Regions from separate parts of the Methylovorus sp. SPW-M1 genome, predicted to be linked through region 1. Evidence: riboswitches for the same ligand, from Rfam matches in the RefSeq annotation. Region 1 holds a riboswitch; the other holds the start of a gene.
What was found. A riboswitch is a leader RNA that binds a small molecule or an ion and turns the genes downstream of it on or off. The one in region 1 is predicted to bind cyclic di-GMP.
Positions count from the first base shown of each region.

Region 1 (7,615 bases):
ACACCTCTTTGATAAGCCAAAAATAAAATCGAGGGTCTATAAAGAGTTGTCACCGTTTCTCAGCCGACTATAAAAGTGACAATTGATGGGATGGCTATTCTTTCAAGTGTCTGAGGTTAAATTAACCTGAAAAAACGCAATGCATTTCAGCATACTCGACCCGGCCGTTTTTTTCTGATTCTGGATTTAGCAATAACTTCTCAATCTGGCGAGGTTCATTGATTTGCAGGAGAGAATCTCCCGATCTAAGGAAAAATCTTAAATTAAGCAAGAAATAGACAAAGTCTGGACTTAAATTGCGGATAACCTCAAGATTGAGGTTGCTAGATATTTGTAAGTATATGGTTTAATTGGTAGTTAAATCTGTACTTAAGATGCAAACGACAGGCGCGGTGTCGCAATCGGGTGTTGCAGCCACGACCGGCGATTGTGAGCGGCATGTTTATAGCCTCCGTTTTTCCAGGTGACATTGATATGAATCGCCGCCATGCATTGTGATGAAGTAGCTAACAGCCACACCAGACAAACGGTTGATCTTCACCCGTTGCATCGGTGCCCATTTGCTATCGCGAGACCATTCAATGGTGTACTCAATGAGATCAGCATTGAGTACAGGCTTTACCACTCGAAAAGACGTTGAATCTCGCCCCTGTGATTCACCGTCTATGTTGACAATGACGAGGCCAGTCCAAGCGATCCGGCCACCGTTTTGCACACAGTTATGCCCAGAGTATTCCGGCCAGCTCTTTACATCGAAGCACAGCGAACCTTTGTCTGAAAGGTACGGCGCAGGCCAGATGGAAGCGATTTGATTGTCATCCTTGGAGATTGCATCGCAAACAATGCGGGATTGTGCATGTGCATGGCACGTAACGAGCCCGAGTGCAAAAGCAACTAAGCAAGCAAACTTCATTTGTTTCTTTCGCATGAAAGGCCTAACAGTAATTATAGAGACAGAGCGCTAGTGTTCTACTGATAGTAGACTAAAGAATCAAACTTTCAACTTCGTACTGGGTTAAATCTCAAGTTGAATTGCAAAGAACCTGCTAAATCTCAACTTGTGTTGCAAATAGATTGGAAAGGCGGTATGCAAGACTTCTTATAAGTATTTGATTTACATTGATTCTGAATCTAGAGTTAAATTGCAAACGACATTTTGGAATGCCGGTGGATTCGTAAGCGTTTGCTGTGCAGGTGCAGCCTCTGAGGATAGGGGAGCAGCCAGGTCTACAGACCTCCTGTTTTAGGTCTGCAGTTCCATATGCATCGCCACTGACACATGATACGGAATGTCAGTGGTGATGGCTCAACTGCATGCTACTGGCTGGTGCCTTATTGTGGTTTGGTCACGACTTCGCGCAATTGAAAATAATCAGAAAAGCAGCGATTTTCCCAATGGGTAGGATCCGCCGTGATATCGCTGAAAAAGGTAATAGGCAGCAAGTGGCGAGAATAGGCTGATACCTGCAGCTTGCCATCGGTTGATGCCTTGGCCGTGGCAAATCGCTGCTGCATGAAAGAGTGCAAATCCTGACTGGCTTGTACCTGCACGATGACTTCTCTCCATGACTTGTGGGGGTAAGTGATGAAGGTAGCCAGCAAGCCAATCATCAACACGGTTATGGCGGCGATGCCATAGGTTCTTTGCCAGGACAATCCAGGTTGATCAGATTGTGCGAGGTAATTCAGGTAAGTAAACCTGGCGATAAAGAATGCCATGACGATAATCAGCATGAAATCCTGTGTTTTGGTCCGGCTGGGGCCAAGGTCGCCCATGATGTATGCCCGCGCAAAAATACCGGCCCACAGGGCTGCGAACAGGGCGATGGCAATGGTGATGGTGTCAGGACGCGAAATCCTGTTCAGTGGGTTTTTGAACGGAAACAGCTCCATGAATATACGCCACAGGACGACCAGCGCCAGAAATGCGAAAAGGTAACGCCGTATGATCAACTCAAGCGCCAACCAGGCAGCTTGAACGATGCTGGTCTTGTCCGGCATCAGCGCGGCGCGCAAAAAGTTGCCTGGGGCGAGGCCTGCGATCAGTCCGCCGATAATGGCGGCCAGTAACACCCAGCCCAGACGTTTGTCATGTTCGCGCAGGTAATAGGCCAGGGCGAGGGACGCGAGGAATGCAATATTGGCCAGCATGGCGCCTTCGTTGCAACCTGCAAGCAGAAGGGCCCCGCAACTCATCAGGCCCACTCTGGCCGGGGTAAGTGCGGCCTGAGTGGTGTAAACCTTCACCGTCTCGGTAATCAGCAGCAGGAAAAGGCCGCAGGCAACGCCATAGGTTGCGCCACCAGATAGCCAGAATAAAGACTGCCTGAGCTGAAAGAACGCCATTAGGAGCACAAAAAAGCCCAGCACCATAAAAAAACGCGACTGGGCAAACGCCCTCACAAAATGAATGGTCGCGATGAGGTTCAGCAGCAGGATGAAGAAGGGAACCGTGTAATAGTGCTGTAACAACAAATGTGCAGAGCCAGCAAATCCCGAAATAAGAAATGTGCTGAGATAGCGCCCACTCCAGTGGTGGTAGATGTCAATGACATTGCCAACGAGGCCATGTACATGCTCGCCATATCCATAACAAAAATCATCGACCGATGGCACGGCATTCAATGCGTTAAACACCAGCCACAATAGAAAGACAATGGCTGTTAATACCCAGCTGATACGTACCGCGCTCAACACCCGGGTCGCCGTGGTGTCGGCGTGCAGGTTCGCTGGTTGATAGGTGGTGGTGGGCGTCATGCTGCGGCCGCCTCTGTTGCACCATGATTCGATGCCAGACTGGCCTCGCAGCTTGTATGGTAGTTAAGACAAGTGACGGATGAAACTGGACGAGTTTCAAGTCGAATATGCCCATGCGTCTGCGCACGGACGTGGATACTGATAAATGCAATCACTGCATTCCCCTGAAAATAAAGTATTAAGTGGTCGAGCTGGTGTTTTATGGCGCCTCTCTATCGGAGGCTGCATCTGCTTCAGGCTGGTCAGCGAGGCGTGCTTAATATCAGCAACGTTTAAACTGGCCATGCCTGCTACAGTGGAGGCGTAGCTTAAATCAATTGCCCTAACAATTGTTAAGCTATGTAAATTTTTTGTGATGTGGTCATGCCAAGGCTTGCCTGAAATGGATTGCATGCAGGTGCCAATCGTTGCTGCGTTCCATATGCGATCACGAAGTGATCAAACCAAAGCTGAGGATCGGTGCTGAGGAGAGAGAGACGGATTCTCTGAACGCTACCTGGAAAATAAATCCAGGCAGCGTTTTATCCGCCTCCGCTGTTCTATAGAAGACTTAATTGCGCTTTCAGCTGAATATTGGCGTGTGAAAGGTGGAATGTAGGCAGGAATTGCTCAAATGCCTCGATCGGAAGGGGCTTGCTGAAGAGATATCCCTGATATTTCATGCAGCCTTTGTTGAGAAGGTAGTTCAGTTGCTCGATGGTTTCCACGCCTTCGGCAATCAGCATCATGTTGAGGTTTTTGCTGAGCACGACCAGAGTTTCCACAATCGCCTTGTCGCTCTCGTTGGTCAACAGATCGCGCACAAAGGATTGGTCTATTTTTAGCTGTTCAAATGGCAGGTGCTTCAGGTAGTTGAGTGAGGAGTAGCCAGTGCCAAAGTCATCCAGTGACCAGCTGATGCCGAAGGCACGCAGGGCTTTCATCTTCTGGATGGTGGTGTCGACATCCTTCGCCAGCATGCTTTCGGTGAGTTCGAGTTTTAGCTGCGCTGGCGTGGCGCCGCTGCGCATCACGATCTCGATGACTTCCTGCACGAAGTCGGGCTGCCTGAGCTGCGATGCGCTGACATTCACCGAGATGCTGAGATGCGCCATGTTGGGGTCTTTAGACCACTTGACCAGTTGGGCGCACGCTTCTTTCAGCACCCATGTGCCAATGGGCTGGATCAGGCCGGTTTCTTCGGCTGCGGCGATAAAGACGCCCGGGGGAATCATCCCGCGCACGGGATGTTGCCAGCGTAGCAGGGCTTCCGCCCCGAAAATATTGCCTACGGCATCCACCTGCGGCTGATAATGCAGGCGGAACTGGCCTTGCGCCAGGGCCGCACGCATATCGGCATACAGCGAATGACGCGTGGAAATGTCGGTTTGCATGACAATCAGCGCCACACCCAGAATTGCGAGTGCAGCCAGGTTGTTAATCCATGCTCCCAGCAGGCGAATCTCCTGATCGGCGATCAGCTCGGGTTTTACGATGCCGATGTGAGAGCTCGCAAAAATCAGGCAGCACGCCAGCAAGGTAAATGGCAGCACCAGACGCAGATAGAGATTTTCCTTGCGAAATATCAGGGAGGCGCCCGCCGCCACCGGCAGAAAATACATATGAACCGAGCGGGGGACATCCTGCGTTGGCACATCCAGCCAGCAGATCACGCAAAGCATTACCAGCAACCCATGCGCCATGCTGATCGCCACCAAGCGCTCGCGCCCGGCGTTGATGAGAATGAGGGTGTAGATCCCCAAGGCAATCAGAATGGTATGGGACGCCATCAACACCCATTTGCCATGACACAGATAATAGGCGCCCCACATGCCGCAGAGCATGATCAGCGACCATCCGCCAATCGCCAGCAACATTCTTACCCGCAGGTTGTGCGGTTCCTGTGCATAGGGTGGAAGCTCATGTCGCAATAACTTGAACAAGAACCGTAATGGCATCGGCAGGCTATTCAGATGGGGCATGGCACATTGCCCCTGGCGAACAATGCGGTCGCGATGGCATCCGCCTCCATCAGAAAAGCCGCCATGCAATCTGCAGCGGGTCGAGGTCTCATTGCCAGTCTGGTAATCACTTACTACTTTCCGTTGAATTTATCTCCAGCCACGCCACGCAGGGCGATAGCCGCCTGACAGCCAAGCCTCAGCTCACGCTGGGCTCACATGTCTGATGCGGGTGATACATCATGGAAATTGTAAAACGCCGAATACATTCACCCTTGCGGTAAACGGCAGTCCCGCTACCGTAGGCATATGCCCTTAGGTCGGAAACTTTGCGTCCCTGCCTTTCAGCAGGTTTGCCTTTCAATAACGGCGGTCAGTTCATCAAACTTTGCCGGGTATGTCAACTCTGCATCCTGCAATTTCACCCAGTATCACTCTGGAAATAACGCTTGAGATGAATTTTTCAGAGTTATTTGATATCCGCATGACTTCCTTAAGCTGCCTCTAGTAATTATCAAAAATGGATGTTTCCCCATTGTTAGTGATTTTGCGCACATGACAATGGTTGATTGTGGCATATATTTTTTGCCCATTCTTATACGGAGTGCCCGTGTAAATCTCGGAGATAGAGATACTTTTAATCAATATCTCCAATTTTATGTTGGCACTTAATTTAATCAGCCCTTCATTTAATTAGCCCTTCTTGGCTAGTTTATGTTTCCAATTCCTTACTTAAATTTAAAGATAAATATGAAAATAAATGGTTTGTGTGTAAGTGTTGTCGCGTTGGTGCTTTTTGGATGTGCATCAACCCCAAAAATTTCTGAATCGGATATAAAAACATTACTTCAAGGACCTGTTCAGATAAATATACCTGCACCAATTGCACTTTCAGAGCGTACCAAAGCACGTGCGATAGGCAATTTTGTGGCGTCGTCGGTAGCGGGGAGCGTTGCAGGAAGTACTGGAAACGCAAAGACCTTAGGGCAGATGCAAGCTAATCAGCAAATTGGGAGTCAGTTTGGTACCCAGCTTAATCAGGCTTTACCAAAAGGGGTTTCAGTTACAAAAGGCGGTGGTGTTAATACTTTGCTAGCCAATAAGTTGAAAGATGAGTTCGCAGAAAAAGCTTCAGCAAATCCTGATCTTGAGATCCAGCTCAACGTTAATACCAGACAATGGGAGTTGGAATATGTAGGCCTTCTAAGTAGTGACTACAAGCTTAACTATAATTTGGAGGTCAATCTTGTTCGAGTGCAAGGTGGGAAGTCATCTGTTCTAAAATCATGGGCATGCATGGGTAGCGCTCCAGAGTTAAAAACTTATGAGGCGTGGATTAAAGATGATTATGTTGCTGTCAACAACCAGGCAGTAAAAGTTTCTGAGAAATGCATCTCCGAATTCAAAAAATCAGGGTTGTTATAGGTGGAACTATTTTCACTATTTAGATAAATGGGTTACGGTATTTTATGTGAGTAATGATGGCTTCCAAATGAGGGTTAATGGTAGCCAATATCTCAAAGGTACCAGCATCGCCTGCAAAAGTTAATTGTTGGGTAAGCAGCTTTACAAACGATAAAATGGACTCTATAACGAAGTGTATATTTTCAATGGTGTAGCAGCCATTTATCGAAAAGGACATCCGCCCTATGACAATCCAATCCAACGTCACCACCCTGCTCGAAAGCAAGTGCATCGCTTTCAAGATCATCGAAATTCCGCTTAGCGAAGACAAAAAGCCTATCCGCAGTCTTGAGGAGTTGCTCTCTGCGCAGGGCTTGGACCCGCAGTCGGTGGTGCGTAGTGTGGTGTTCAAGGGCGAGCAGAGCGGGTTTTGCCTGCTGGCGGTGGCTGGTGGTGGTCGTGCGGATTGGGCCTTGTTGCGTAACTTTCTTGGGGAGCGCAAGTGCCGCATGGCGGAGTATGCCGAGGTACCGGAGGCGACCGGGTATGTGGTCGGTGCGGTGCCGCCGATTGCCTTGCCCGAGGGCTTGCGGGTGCTGGTGGATAACAGTGTGTCTGCGTATGAGACGGTGGTGATCGGCAGTGGCGTGCTGGGTTATGCACTGGCCTTGAAGTCGGCGGATTTGCTGAGTCTGTTGCAAGACAAGCCGCAGGGTAGCTTCGTCAAGGTCGAGTAGTTTATCGGGGTGGTATCGCGGGCACGCCTCGTTCGCTTCGCGATACAATAAGGCCTCACGCCAGTGAGGTGGAAAATCATGATCCCCTCTCGTCTGGCCATCCACATTGCCTGACTCCACAAGGATGCAACATTAAGCTCGCTCCCAGCCTGGTCGTTTCCGAAAATCCCGCGGATCCGTTCCGGTACATTATTTCTGTGCGTGCCATGTGCGATCTGGTTGCCCGCCGCGGTGATCTGGATCAGCGCTTTACGCCTGCGCCCACGGCGCTGGAGGGGATGATGGGGCATACCTCGGTCACGTCCAACCGCAATGCGAGCTACGAGACCGAGATTGCGCTCACCGGCGAGTACCAGAATATTTTTGTGCGGGGCCGGGCCGATGGTTATGACCCGGAGTTGAACCAGCTGGAGGAGATCAAGACCTTCAAGGGCCTGCTGGAGCGCATGCCGGAAAACCATCGCTTCCTGCATTGGGCTCAGGCCAAGGTATATGCCGCGCTGCTGTCGCAGGAGCGCGAGCTGCGCGAGATCAATACCGCGCTGGTGTATTACAACGTATCGAGCAAGACGGAAGAGCCGCTAAGCGAGCTTTATACGGCGGAGGCGCTGGCGGCGTATTTCAACGCTCAGTGCGCCCAGCTGCGCACCTGGGCGGACCGCGAGGTGGCGCATCGTTTGCGCCGCAACTTGCAGCTCACGGCCTTGCAGTTTCCGCATCCCACTTTTCGTACCGGGCAGCGCGTGCTGTCGGAATCGGTATACAAAACGGCGAGCC
Region 1 covers NZ_CM132626.1:2,573,314-2,580,928, reverse strand. Annotated here, with positions in the region: gene ACWWD9_RS12175 (hypothetical protein) at 443-928, opposite strand; gene ACWWD9_RS12170 (DUF6056 family protein) at 1,333-2,757, opposite strand; gene ACWWD9_RS12165 (putative bifunctional diguanylate cyclase/phosphodiesterase) at 3,297-4,718, opposite strand; cyclic di-GMP riboswitch class I at 4,981-5,065, opposite strand; gene ACWWD9_RS12160 (hypothetical protein) at 5,412-6,122, shown strand; gene ACWWD9_RS12155 (aminoacyl-tRNA deacylase) at 6,347-6,838, shown strand; gene ACWWD9_RS12150 (ATP-dependent DNA helicase) at 7,045-7,615, shown strand, end outside.

Region 2 (7,615 bases), 350 kb from region 1:
AACAGGGTGGGCCCAAGTCAATGGACGAGATGAGCTGCCCATCCCGCAGAAAGTGGCACTGGATGCAGAGTATCTGCACAGGCAATCGCTGATGTTTGACTTGAAAATACTCTGGATGACAGCACTTAAGGTGTTAACAAGAGACGGCGTGTCACATTAGCGATAAAATCACCCCCTTCATTGCAGGAACTTACATCGCCATCGGCATGTACGAATCATCACTCGCTAAAACAAAAGCACTGCTCCAGATTTAGCCGGGCGTGTCATTAGAAACATCGACGCCTTGTGTTCTCTCCGACTGCAGTGAATGATTGCCCTCTCACTTCAATATTTAGGCTCCACCATGACAACCCATAAAGACATAGACGCAGCAGACCTGTTTGCCCTCATTGAGAAAGGGACGTTGCGTCTCATCGATGTGCGCAACGCCGATGAAGTGGCTCGGGGGATTATCGCTGGCGCAAGTCATATTCCACTCTCCCTCATACCGGCCAGCGTTGATGACTTGACGGCAGGAAGCGAAACCCTGGTTTTTTATTGCCATAGCGGCATACGGTCAGGGCAAGCTGCATCGTTTATTGCAAGTCATGGCCGTGAGAATGTGTACAACCTGCAAGGCGGTGTATTGGCTTGGGGAAGGGCTGGATTTCCTTTTGCCCCGCTTCAAGCGTGATCTTGAAAGAGAATAAGAAATGGAATTTACGAAAGAACTGGATGCGCGCGGTCTTAAATGTCCGCTGCCGATTTTGCGCTGTAAAAAAGGCTTGGCCGAGCTAGAGTCCGGCCAAGTATTGAAAGTGCTGGCAACCGACCCGGGGTCGGTAAAAGATTTTCAGGCGTTCTGCAAACAGACGGGGCATGAAATGCTTGCCCTGCAGGAGCCGGATGAGGCCATGCAGGACAAGGTGTTTACATTCCACATTCGCAAGCGTACGAGCTAAAACCTGAGATTACTTAGTGGTAGTAGTTTCGGGCTTACCATAATTGATGGGCATGAACTGCAAGCTTTCCCATGGAAAACCATCCAGAACAGCATAGCTTGGCTTGTTTTCAAACAGTGTAGGATAAGGGTCAGGCATGCCTAATTTTGTATACGAGTAGATGTTCTGAGCCCGGATAGACACTGCTCCCGCTTTATCCCATACAACGAACCCATATGTCTGCGCTGCTTTGGCTATGATTTTGCCGGCCTTGGTCATCCGCAGCGCATTTACATCTATGTTGGGATCCAACCGGAAACGTTGGCCTTCCATAATACGGTTAGGGGCTTTGTTAGGATTCCAACCATCAGAGCGATTGGCAGGCCACGAGAATATATTCCAGTGCTCAAGATCGACCATGGAAATGCCGATAGCATGTCGAATTTCTCCTCGTTTGAGCTCTTCAGCCGTAATCTGGCCACCAAGGAATGGCAGGCTGGTCGCCGTTGTCCCATAATACTTGAAGAATACCCCATTGCTCTTGGATGCATTATCAAGCCGGCCTCCCCAGCATGCATACCAAACCCCATTTTCTTTTTTCGCCTGCCAGAATTCCCAGACAGTATCGGTCGAAGGCTGATAAACCGTCATTTCTTTATCATTTCCCTCCGAAGCTACTGCATAACTTGGCATGGGAACATTAGCCCATTGCGTCATTAGCCCAGAATCCTTATAGCCTTTTTTCTGGCAATCCCACTCGTTTACGCGAATAACCGGAGTTTTTGCATCAGCAATATATATCGGGCTGGAATACTGTCCGGTATTGATATTTACAGTGTTGTAGTAGGACTTCTTTTGGCGGACGAATTCCTCTACCAATTTAGCCGAGTTTTCGTGCAGTACAGCATCTTTGGGGATGGGGGTATACCAAAAACTGGTGGGTGCAAAGACGGCATCTGTGGTCAATTTATTAGCAGCCGCGGCGGCAGCAGCGGCGGCGGCGGCTTTTTCTGCTGCCAGTTTATCAGCAGCTGCTTTTTCGGCGGCGGCCTTTTCGGCGGCCGCTTTGGCAGCCGCGTCTTTGGCCGCCTGCGCAGCGAGTGCCGCTTTCGTTGCTTCTTGCGCCTGCTTGGCAGCGTCTACGCACATAAAAGGCAGGTTGGTATAAATCGTCTTGCCCGATGTGCCAGTGCACTTAATGTATTCCGCAGCCTGAGCGGTCATTGCAGCGGTGCTGGCCATGATAGTAATCGCGGCCAATATTGCGTTTCTGGGGTTCATCATGTTGTCCTCTCGTCTTGCATCCATAGTGTTCTTTAACGGTGTTAAGAACAAAAAATTGAATTTATCCGAAAAGGCAGCCAGCCGGTTGGCTTACTGGAGGATTGGCGGCCCCGCTGTCATAGATTGCTCCTTAGACCGGTAGCTTTGCGTCTCCGTTCTTTCAAACGGGTTTGCCTTTTCATGCATCTATTAACGCGCCGCGCTCCAGCAAAGTCAATTTACTATCTGCTTGTTTCTAAAGGACTGACATTTTTGGTCAGTAAACGACAACCGCGTCACGCGGCCGTCATTTCCCTAAACTAAACGCGCCAATTGGGATTGCAGCTTGTCCAGCGTTGCCTTGAAGCCCGCCAGACGTTCCCGCTCCTGTGCCACCACGGCGGCAGGCGCACGATCGACAAAACTCGCATTGCCCAGTTTGGCTTCCGCTTTGCTGACTTCGGTTTGCAAGCGGGTAATTTCCTTGCTCAGGCGTTCCTTTTCTGCAGCAACATCCACTTCAATCTTCAGCATCAGGCGGAATTCACCTGCCAGCGCCACCGGGGCATCGGCTTGCGGCAACTCGGCAACAATCTCAACCTCGGCAAGCTTGGCCAGGGCTTTGAGATGCGGAGCGTAGGCTTGCAATGCGGAGGCATCTCCCGCCGCAATCAAGGGTACGCGCGTCGCGGGCGAAATACCCATTTCCCCGCGCAAACTGCGGCAGGCATCAACGGCTTCTTTCAGCAGACCAACCCAAGCTTCCGCCTGTTCATCAATTTTGCCTGGCTGCGATTTTGGATACACCTGCAGCATGATGCTGGGGCCAGGCTGATGCATGTCACGGCCAGACAAGGGGCCCACGGTTTGCCAGATTTCTTCGGTAATGAAAGGCATGATGGGGTGCGCCAGACGCAGGACGGTCTCCAGAACGCGTAGCAAAGTGCGGCGCGTAGCGCGCTGCTCGGCCTCGGTACCGGTCTGCAACTGGGTCTTGGCAATTTCCAGATACCAGTCGCAATACTCGTCCCACACAAACTTGTAGATACTTTGCGCGATCAAGTCAAAACGGTAATCGGCAAAACCACGCTCGATATCCGCCTCCACTTTTTGCAACAGGCTGACAATCCAGCGATCAGCCTGGGAAAAGCTGAGATAGCCTTCAGGCTTGGTTTTGCAATCTTCCAGGCCGCAATCCTGCCCCTCGGTGTTCATCAGCACAAAGCGCGTGGCATTCCACAGCTTGTTGCAGAAATTGCGGTAGCCCTCGCAGCGCTGCAGGTCAAACTTGATATCGCGCCCTGGCGAAGCCAGGCTGGCAAAGGTAAAGCGCAGCGCATCCGTGCCATACGCAGATATGCCCTCGGGGAATTCCTTGCGGGTACGCTTCTCGATCTTTTCCGCGTCCTTGGGATTCATGAGCCCAGTCGTGCGCTTCTTGATCAGCGCATCCAGATCAATGCCGTCGATCAGGTCGATAGGATCCAGCACATTGCCCTTGGATTTGGACATCTTCTGCCCTTCCGCATCGCGGATCAGCCCGTGCACATACACATGCTTGAACGGAATCTTGCCGGTGAGGTGCGTGGTCATCATGACCATGCGCGCTACCCAGAAGAAAATGATGTCAAAGCCGGTGACCAGCACGCTGGATGGCAGATATTGCTGCAGTGCCTGATTCGCCGCATCCACGGCCTCATCCCCTGTCCAGTCCAGGGTAGAGAACGGCCACAAAGCGGAGGAATACCAGGTATCCAGCACGTCATCATCGCGCTTCAGCTTGCCGGTATAGCCATCCTTTGCCGCCAGGGCTTGCGCTTCGTCCGCATCATGCGCGACGTACACCTTGCCACTGTCGGTATACCAGGCAGGGATCTGATGCCCCCACCACAGCTGGCGCGAAATACACCAATCCTGAATATTGTTCAGCCACTGGTTGTAGGTGTTTACCCAGTTTTCCGGGTAGAACTTGATCTGACCGTCGGCCACCACCTCCAGCGCTTTTTGTGTGATGCTCTTGCCATCGGCAGCCGGCTTGCTCATGGCGACAAACCATTGGTCGGTCAGCATGGGCTCAATCACCACGCCGGTGCGGTCACCACGTGGCACCTTCAGTTTGTGCTTGTCGACCTTGCCCAGAAAGCCCTGGGCTTCCAGATCAGCCACAACCTGCTTGCGGGCAGCAAAGCGCTCCAGACCGCGATAGCCTTCAGGCGCATTCTCGTTGACGAAGCCCTTGAGGTCGAGGATGCCGATCATGGGCAAACCATGACGCTGACCTACCGCATAGTCATTGAAGTCATGCGCCGGTGTTACCTTGACCACACCGGTACCGAACTCGCGATCCACATAGTCATCGGCGATGATCGGTATCTCGCGATCACACAATGGCAGCTTGACGGCCTTGCCGATCAGATGCGCGTAGCGTTCATCTTCAGGATGCACCATCACCGCTACGTCACCCAGCATGGTTTCCGGGCGGGTGGTCGCTACCGTGAGATGCCCGGAGCCATCTGCCAGCGGATAGTTGATGTGCCACATGGAGCCGTCTTCTTCGTCCTGCACCACTTCCAGGTCAGAAACCGCCGTGCCCAGCTTCACATCCCAGTTCACCAGGCGCTTGCCGCGGTATATCAGGCCTTCGTTATACAGGCGGACAAAACTCTCGGTCACTACCTTGTTGAGGCCGGCATCCATAGTGAAGCGCTCGCGGCTCCAGTCTGGCGATGTGCCCAGACGGCGCATCTGCTGGGTGATGGTGCCGCCGGAGTATTCTTTCCACTCCCACACTTTTTCCAGAAATTTTTCGCGGCCCAAGTCGTGGCGACTCACGCCTTGCGCATCCAGCTGGCGTTCCACCACGATCTGCGTGGCAATGCCAGCGTGATCCGTGCCCGGCTGCCACAGCGTATTGTCGCCGCGCATGCGGTGATAGCGTGTCAGGGCATCCATGATGGTCTGGTTGAAACCATGGCCCATGTGCAGGGTACCTGTCACATTGGGCGGGGGCAGCAGGATGCAGAAATTGTCTGATTTGGAGGCATCCATGCCAGCCGCGTAATAGCCGCGGGATTCCCAGAATTGATACCATTTGCTTTCGAGCGCCTTGGGGTCAAAAGCTTTGGCTAAAGTGTCTGCGTTTTCAGTGGTTTGAGTATTCATAGGTCGGGGATTTTACCACAGCGGCCGCCTGCCTGGCCCGCCCTTGCCCAGAGATTCATGCGGACCATGGCGTATGCCGGAATTGACGCGAAGTCAGAACTTTGGGTTAGGATACGGCTTTACCTGTTGACACATGAGGTCGCCATTGGACGCCGTCTGGATCTGGGGAATTTTCGGATTGGTACTGCTCTCTGCCGAGCTGGCAACGGGCACACTGTACATTCTATGGTTTGGCCTCGCGGCCTTGATCATCAGCGGGCTGTTATGGCTGTTTCCCGCCATTTCACTCGGGGTGCAACTCCTGCTCTTCGCTGGTCTGTCCCTAAGTACCCTGCTCATATGGAAAAAATTTGAACGCCGTCAACCGGCCGCCTCCCGATTGGGACAGTCCCAAGGGGAAGAAATTGGCCGCACAGGCCAGATAGTCGTCGCGGTCAGTCCCGAGCAATGCGGGCGTATCCGCTTCTCTCAGGGCGTGATGGGCAGCAAGGAATGGACAGCCATTTCCAGCCAGACATTAGCCGTAGGCGAAGAGGCCGAGATTACCAGTATTGAAGGCAATGCCTTGCGCGTGAAACGCTCTGGCCTCACTGCCTGAGATTGTTGATCGCCTTCCGCACCATGCAAACATCAAGCAACGCTATATTTAAGGAACTGAAATGACCGAACTCATGCTGGCCCTCATCGTCCTGGTTGTGATTGCCATCTGGAAAGGTCTGCGCATTGTGCCGCAGGGCGAAGAATGGGTAGTGGAACGCCTGGGGCGGTTTAACCGTGTGCTGATGCCGGGGCTTAACCTCATTATCCCGTTCATCTACGAGGTGCGTTACAAAGTCACCACCAAAGACATCATTCTGGATGTGCCCCAGCAGGAAGTGATCACGCGGGACAATGCCGTCATCCTGGCGAATGCGGTGTCGTTCATCAAGGTCAGCAATATTGAGCGTTCGGTGTATGGCATTGAGGATTTTCGTGAAGCCATGCGCAACATGGTGCAAACCAGCCTGCGCTCGATTATCGGTGGCATGGATCTGAACCAGGCGCTGACCTCGCGTGACCGTATCAAGGCTGAGCTGAAAGAAGCAATTGCCGACGAGGCGCTCGACTGGGGCCTGACCGTCAAGTCGGTGGAGATCCAGGACATCAAGCCCTCCCCCAACATGCAGCAAGCGATGGAAATGCAGGCCTCCGCCGAGCGTGAGCGGGTTGCGCTGGTAACCCGCTCCGAAGGCGAAAAGCAGGCCATTATCCTGAACGCCGAAGCCCGGCTGGAAGCCGCCCGCAAGGATGCCGAAGGGCAAATGGTCGCCGCACAGGCCTCCGCCGAGGCGATACGCCTGATTGCCGAAGCCGTGAAAGAAAACAACAGCTCTGCGACATTCCTGCTGGGCGATCGTTATATTCAGGCACTGCAACGCATGGGGGAGTCAGAAAACAGCAAGATCGTGGCCTTGCCTGGCGATATCGTCAGCGCCATTCGGGCTATTGTGGGCGGCAAAAGTTGATATAAACTGCATGACAAGCCCGCAGGATAGCGGGCTGTCATTGAATAATAATTAAAAAAGGGATAAGGGGTATGAAAACAACACTCGTCGCAACGCGTGCATTGCTGCTCATCGCACTTACGTTGGTGCTGGCAAGTCTGATAACCCAATGGATGAAATACTTCACTGATCATGGCAGGCTCATGGGCCTGACCAGGCTTCTAAACCTGGATGCCGAAGTCAACATTCCAACATTCTATTCAGTCATTTTGCTTCTTATATGCAGCGCCTTACTGGGCTTGATCACTTACCTGAAACATACTCAGAAAGCGCTTTACGCCACGCACTGGTACATACTTTCTCTGGGCTTTTTGCTGATGGCTGCGGATGAGTTCATGAGTTTTCATGAGCTGTTTAATGGTATATCCCCACAACTTCATCTGGAAAACAGTCTTTGGTTCAATTTCTCTTGGGTGATCCCAGGCGTGTTACTGATCAGCATCATCGGCATATCTTACATTCGCTTTTTGCGACACCTTGAACGCACGCACTGCATCCGATTTCTACTAGCGGGTGGGGTATATTGTATAGCGATCATTGGAGTAGAAATATTGGGAGGGCGTTATGTTGCCCTGCATGGTCGGGATAACTTCGGATACAGCCTGTTGGGTACATTGGAGGAGGGGCTGGAGATGCTAGGCCTGATCCTGTTCATCAATGCCCTGCTGCATTACATCGCCGAGCAATATCCCAATATCCGCATCCGCCCCTAAGAAGGCTGACAAA
Region 2 covers NZ_CM132626.1:2,922,281-2,929,895, forward strand. Annotated here, with positions in the region: gene ACWWD9_RS13890 (sugar transferase) at 1-160, shown strand, start outside; gene ACWWD9_RS13895 (rhodanese-like domain-containing protein) at 344-673, shown strand; gene ACWWD9_RS13900 (sulfurtransferase TusA family protein) at 693-941, shown strand; gene ACWWD9_RS13905 (DUF4124 domain-containing protein) at 951-2,204, opposite strand; cyclic di-GMP riboswitch class I at 2,305-2,389, opposite strand; gene ACWWD9_RS13910 (valine--tRNA ligase) at 2,499-5,345, opposite strand; gene ACWWD9_RS13915 (NfeD family protein) at 5,479-5,943, shown strand; gene ACWWD9_RS13920 (SPFH domain-containing protein) at 6,005-6,850, shown strand; gene ACWWD9_RS13925 (hypothetical protein) at 6,922-7,602, shown strand; gene ACWWD9_RS13930 (HesA/MoeB/ThiF family protein) at 7,599-7,615, opposite strand, start outside.
Region 2: it holds a riboswitch for cyclic di-GMP, as region 1 does, so the genes downstream of both, ACWWD9_RS13905 (DUF4124 domain-containing protein) here and ACWWD9_RS12165 (putative bifunctional diguanylate cyclase/phosphodiesterase) in region 1, are expected to answer to the same signal.